2 regions of the Shewanella sp. BC20 genome follow, and region 2 is predicted to be linked to the other one. Evidence: riboswitches for the same ligand, from Rfam matches in the RefSeq annotation. Region 2 holds a riboswitch; the other holds the start of a gene.
What was found. A riboswitch is a leader RNA that binds a small molecule or an ion and turns the genes downstream of it on or off. The one in region 2 is predicted to bind thiamine pyrophosphate.
Positions count from the first base shown of each region.

Region 1: it holds a riboswitch for thiamine pyrophosphate, as region 2 does, so the genes downstream of both, thiC (phosphomethylpyrimidine synthase ThiC) here and CBX96_RS03445 (TonB-dependent receptor) in region 2, are expected to answer to the same signal.

Region 1 is NZ_NHRI01000003.1:205,217-208,641, reverse strand. It holds gene thiC (phosphomethylpyrimidine synthase ThiC) at 1-1,553, opposite strand, end outside; TPP riboswitch at 1,712-1,810, opposite strand; gene CBX96_RS05135 (hypothetical protein) at 1,986-3,152, opposite strand.
Region 2 is NZ_NHRI01000002.1:213,360-216,784, reverse strand. It holds gene CBX96_RS03445 (TonB-dependent receptor) at 1-1,950, opposite strand, end outside; TPP riboswitch at 2,004-2,115, opposite strand; gene CBX96_RS03440 (Crp/Fnr family transcriptional regulator) at 2,330-3,010, shown strand; gene tsgA (MFS transporter TsgA) at 3,066-3,425, opposite strand, start outside.

The DNA of each region.
Region 1 (3,425 bases), on a different contig from region 2:
TGTTCCTTCGGCGTCACATAGCAGAGCATGGCGCAGCCATACCACGCGATCATCGCCGCGCCGATCCCTGAGGTGAAATGATCGTAACCCGGCGCAATATCGGTAATTTGAGGCCCTAGGGTATAAAACGGCGCCTCGGCGCAGTGGATAAGCTGCTTATCCATATTCTCCTTGATAAGTTGCATCGGGATATGTCCAGGCCCTTCGATAATGGTCTGCACATCATATTCCCAAGCGATTTTGACCAGCTCGCCTAAGGTCTCAAGCTCGGCAAACTGTGCCTCATCATTGGCATCGGCAATCGAGCCTGGACGCATACCATCGCCTAATGACAGCGACACATCGTAGGCCACGCACAGCTCGCAAATCTCACGGAAATGGGTATAGAGGAAGTTTTCTTGATGGTGGCTCAAGCACCATTTGGCCATAATCGAGCCGCCGCGGGACACAATTCCAGTCACCCGTTTGGCGGTCATGGGCACATAGCGCAATAACACGCCCGCGTGGATGGTAAAGTAATCGACGCCCTGCTCCGCTTGCTCAATCAAGGTATCGCGAAATACTTCCCAGGTCAGGTGCTCGGCAACCCCATTCACTTTTTCAAGTGCTTGATAAATCGGCACTGTGCCAATAGGCACTGGCGAGTTGCGGATAATCCATTCGCGGGTTTCATGGATATAGCGCCCAGTGGACAAGTCCATCACAGTGTCCGCGCCCCAACGGGTTGACCAGACAAGCTTTTCGACTTCCTCCTCAATGGAGGACGTGACCGCCGAGTTACCGATATTGGCATTCACTTTCACTAGAAAGTTACGACCAATAATCATAGGTTCGGCTTCAGGGTGATTGATATTTAACGGAATAATGGCGCGGCCACGGGCAATTTCATCACGGACAAATTCAGGGGTAATCGGTTTACCAATCACAGCGCCAAAGGATTCACCTTGGCCGCGGCGGTTTAAGATTTCGTCCTGTACCTCGGCGAGCGCCATATTTTCCCGAATCGCCACATACTCCATTTCAGGAGTAATAATCCCTTGGCGGGCATAGTGTAATTGGCTCACGCGTTTACCCGATAAGGCGCGGCGAGGACGAACAATCGCACTTGAACCGGCTTCGAAGCGCAGATGATCGAGCCCATCATCCTTGAGGCGCTGCTGGGTAAAATCTGAGGTCGCACAATCAAGCACTTCGGTATCTTGGCGCTCGATAATCCAAGGTAATCTGAGCTTGGCTAAACCTTGGCGCACGTTAATTTGTGCAGCCGGATCGGAATAAGGACCGGCGCAGTCGTACACAGGAATGGGAGGATTTTTCTCGACTATGGGCGCGGTCGCAGTGCCGCCAATCCGCGTATCGGTTTGCAGAATTTGCCGCATCCCTACACGGAGATCCTCACGGCTTCCCTGCAAATACAACTTTTGCGAATTAGGGTGTTGTAATGGTTTAAGGGTATCGATAAAGGCTTGCGCCTGGGCGCGCGCCGCACGGCGGCTCGTTTGCCCTTGGGCATTAACGGCAATCGATTCTGAGGACGATTCTAAACTGGACATAAGCAATCTCACTTTAACAAATAAAAATGGGGTTGCTTGTCTGGAGACTTGAGTGTTGAAGCTGAGCCGTGCAAACCCTAAGCAGATTTGCGGACTCAATAACGACTAAATCGGTGGGTTAATACAGGGCAAAAGGTGGCCGCTGATACGATTTAATGGATGTTATTATGCTTGTTTCCTTCGCAGGTTTTAACCTGATCAGGTTCAACGGATCCCGAATAAACGGTCTCAGCCAAGAGGCACTCCGACAAGATGGGCAAAAGTATAGGCAGAAGCGCAGCGAACAAACAAGCGTAATTTCAGAATAAAAATTAAATTATCAATCAAAATAAAAGAATGAATAAAGCATTGTATTTAAACACTTTCTATTTTGATTCGTTATAAGATCGCTGATTAAAGCTATTTTTAGTGAAAAATTATCATCGTTATTTTTTAACCTTTTGACCGCTTTACCATCATTTTATCGAGCTGCGCCTTAATGGCATCGTCAATTTCTTGGTTCATTTTCTTGCCACTGCAATCGAAGGGGAAACCTAAATTCTCGGCATAGGGATTAATTTGGGTGCCCACCTTAACAACCCGATAGCAGGTATCCCCTTTACGGACAATTCGATTGGGATCCAGTTCTAAATCCAAACTGCTGGGGCCGCTAAAATCGTCGGCATTGGGCACAATCAGCACCTCCATCTCAGGGCTCATTTCAGACAAATTCGACCGTTTGCTGTAATGATTTGCCTGCTCTAACACTAAATCATCCAAGACTTGCTCACGCTGGCGCTCAAAATAGCGCTGGGTAAATAATCCCACGCTGCCTGCCGCCCCGCCGCCGCTTTGCCCACTTGCCGCTGACTGCTCTGTACTTACCGCTTGTGCCGAGCTTGATTGGATTTCTGCCTTTTGAGGCTTAACAGCTTCTTTCTCACTCTGCTGGGTTTGGCCCTGAGTTGAAGCGTTAGGTGTTGAGGCGTTAGGCACTGATGTGCTTGGTACTGGTGCTGTTGATTCTGTTACTTCTGATGCTTTTACTTTTGATAATTGGGCACTGACTTCAGGAGGTTTTGTAATCTGCTCAGTGGGTTTTGGCATCGGCTTTACCGTACTAGGCGCTGAAGTTATCGGCTCGCGAGAAACCGCAGACTCTTCCACTGAGATATCTTGAGCCGAATCCGCAGGAGCGGTTTGCGTTGGCGGCGCATAAATAAAATATGCCTTTAATGCTTTGGTTGCAGTTCGAGCATTGGCTGAAGATTCGCTAAACGACAGCCCTAACTGCTCCGACTGGGTTCGCCATAAAAAAATTAATAATAACAGCAGTAAGCCATGGCCCAAGATGACCCAAAGTAATAGCTTAAGATTGAAGTAATGCGACCACTCTCGCCAACTGAAGCCTAAGTTGGGTCTGAATGCGCTATCGCTCTCTCTTTGGTTAGCCTCACTCAAATTGAGGTTTATTGCACTCCCCAAGGGCTCTGCATGGGCGCTAAAAGAGGTAGCACAAAAAGGCATAGCGGAGAATGCTACGGTCTCGTCGTTTGTCACGCGGCTGTGCGCAACAAAACTGAGATCATCTTCTGGGGTAATAGTCGAACGAACAGGCAAAATCCATCCCTTAGTACTTTATGGACAAAGTACTTAACAAATCCATGATTACTACGGGGGATTAGAGAAAGCGTACCGCACAAAGTTCCAGGGCGTTGACATTAATCAGTCGTAAACAGGCACCATAATGTTGTACAACTAGATAAGAGCTTGCCTAAGTCTCAGTTGATAATGTGAACTTCAAAATAAATTAGCTTACACGTGTAAGCTAATTATGGCTTTCCAATTTACCAACTGATAGACTCAGTCATTATCGCCATCGAGTGGATCAAC
Region 2 (3,425 bases):
CTTACCACTCATGTTGACGTTGGCAAACCAACCCGAGTTCGCACGATACGTACCGCCTAAGCTGTAGGTCAAGTGTGGTGAATGGGCCAAATCGCGACCCGTTAAATCCACATCGCTACCGTATTTATCTTGGTACTGGTAATCGCCGTACGCCGTCTCTAACCAACCTAGGCTTGAGTAAAACTGGAGATTATCGGTGGTATACCAAGTGGCGTCCAACTCGGCACCGTAGTTGTGTGAGCTACCCGCATTTTCAGTGTAGAGGATAAAGCGTTGTGGCTTATTAGGATCTTGCTGGGATGCGGCCACTTGCTGATCCTGTCTGTCCATATAGAACAGCGCCAGATTCGTGTCGATAAGTCCTTCAAACCAATGGGATTTAAGACCGATTTCGTAGTTATATAGGGTTTCGGTATCAAACTCTTTTTTATCATTGAGTTCGACTGGCAAGGTCATGTTAAAACCGCCCGCCTTGTAACCGCGCGCCACTCTGGCGTATACATTATGGGATTCATTCAGCACTTTGCTCAGCGCAATATGGCCGCCCCACATAGTTTCACTCGGGTCAAAATTATCATTGTTGGTGTCTGAGTAGTGGCTATTGCGACGCTCGACACGCAGTCCCACAGACAAGGCATAATCGGCGCCTAAATCCGTATCCAGCTGACCAAATACGGCGTAATTAGTTGCTTCATATTCAGAATCTAACACCTCATCGGGCCAAGTATTATATTCAGAATACAGTTGGTTATCTTCTTTAAGGTTCATCGCATAAACCCCAAGTAACCAGTCGATTGAGCCAGCAAAAATACGCCCTTGGTCGGTCGAGCTTAAGCGGAACTCTTGGGATAAGGTCTTACGCTGACCGGTTTTGTCCCAGAAGTAATCGTACTGACAAGGGGCGAGATTGCCCTCATCCTCACATTGCTTGGAGGCCCAATATTCAGGGTTAGCCCAATCGCCATCGTAACTATAATGGTGATCGGTATTGGCAAATGAAGTCAGCGAGGTTAACTCAAACGACTCTGCGCCCGAGTAAGTGGCTTTAAATCCTGCGCCCGTGGTGCGCTGGCTATCGACACCCGGCTGATCCGAAATAGTATGTTTAGGATCGTTGGTTAAGCTCCAGGCATCGTAGCCGTTATCAAAATCGGCATGCAGCAGAGTTAAATCGAGTTGCAGATTGTCGGTGGCATACCAGCGGAATTTAGCTCGGCCAGTAAATTCATCACGGCCATTGGTATCTTCTTTATTTAAATAGAGATTATCGCGATAACCGTTTTGTTGATGTTGCTGCAGCGACACGCGGTACAACAATTTGCCCGAATCGCTCAACGGCCCTGAGCTAAAACCGCTAAAGGTTTGCAAATCGTCATTGCCTAAAGAGACCTCGGCGCCATGTTCAAACACATCGGTCGGGTCATTACTCTTAAGGTAAATCAAGCCCGCTAACGCATTGGCGCCATAGCGGGTACCCTGCGGGCCGCGTAACACTTCGACTTGCTGCAGATCGTACATGCTCGACACCATACCGATACCAGATAAATCAATATCATCAATGATATAACCCACAGATGAGTTAGGCGCACCTTGATATTGCTCCTGCTCTCCTACGCCGCGGATCTGGAAATACTTAGGACGTGAGCTGCCACCCGACCAGTTGAAGTTAGCAATAGAATTCATCACGTCTTCAAAGTGCTGGGCACTTTCATCTTGAATTTGCTGGGCATCGATAACGGTAATGCTCGATGGCATTTTCTCTAAACTGGCACTGCGAAAATCTGCAGTCACCACCATGATTTCCATATCATTGCTAGGCTCAGGTTTATCGATAGCATCGGTTTGCGCCCATGCGGCCGTGCTTAACGCAGCCGAAATGGCCAGCGCTAATGGCGCACGCGTTAACGAAAAGGAGAAGTTGGAACTCTTGGTAGACTTTTTGTTATACATAGGACCTCAAATACATGTTTGAGATCCGGCAACGAATAAGCGATTCAGAAGTGTGCTGTTGATTGGCCCATTCCTACGCCGGTATTAGCCGGATCAGGTTCTAAGGGTTCGTCTGATGACATCTCAGTCTGCCACTTTGATTGGCAAACACCCCTTGGCGGCGCTAAGTATACATGACGAAAATCATAAAGTAGACACTCTTGTATCTGCACATAGGTAAATGACGCTTAGCTCACGCCATTTAAGCCCCGATTGAAACATCTGACAGCTCACAATCGGCCGATACAAACGCCCTTCTCTCCTTAGGCTGATTTGACCCAACATGCTTTCTAGTGCTATAGAAGGCGACGATTTTAAGTATGGTAGAAGGGTCAACTCAATGCAGCTAAAACCGTTAGCCAAGGGACGTTATAGCCAGCGATGGGAACAAGACTATCCTCTTATTGAAGCTGTGATTCTTAGCTGTATCAGCGAAGTCAAAATGCTCAAAAAAGGCGCTCACCTGATGACACAAGGTGAAGCCATAAACTCGCTGGTGTTAGTCAAGCAAGGCCGTGTATCGCTGGGGCACACCGCCAGAAATGGCCGTTGTTTCCAATTAGGGACTATCGATTGTGATTCGCAACTATTTGGTGAGATGGAGTTTTTTACCCAATACCAGTGCCAGCTGGACATCATCGCCAACGAGCCCTTGGAAATTTCGCTAATTAGCACCGAAAAGTTGCAACACTCCCTCGACCAACACCCACAACTGGCGCTGTTTTTTGCCAGTGCCATTGCGATTGATTACCAAGATACCGTCGATATTTTTACCCGCAGACTACTTTATCCCATCAGCTATAACGTGGCATTCGATATCTACCATGAGTATTTAAACGATTTACCCGTCGATGGTTTTAGTAAGCGTTATTTAGAGGCGGAGCGTTTTGGTACCACTGACAGAGTCTACCGACGGGCATTACAACATTTGGAAGAGCGCGGTTTAATCGAGCGTAAAAAAGAAGGCATTCGGATTAAAAACCTGAATGCACTTAAAGCTTTTGTCGAAGCAGGCATTTAACCCACTTCGACAACATCCATACTCGGCGGATATCAACTGAGTATGGGCCTTTAGCTTAACTTGCCGAAAGTGATTGTGCAGACATCGAAGGCTTCATCCGGCTCGATGCAATCAGCAGCATAAAGATTGCGGCGTAAAGTACGGGGATTACATACATCACGGTTTGTAAGCCGATAATACGCTCGAAGAACGAACTGATAGCCGGGCTAAACATGGCGCCCGTACTGCCACTGATCAAAATGTAGGAGACATTCTTGCTGCTGGCTTGCTTCACAAACGACACGCCATAGGCAATAAACGCATTGTAAAGTGCCGCGCAGACAAAGCCGTAACCGTAGGTTAAATAAGCAATCCAATTCAACTTGTCGGTAGTCACAATCACAAAGGTGATCACCATGGCTAAACCAATAATACC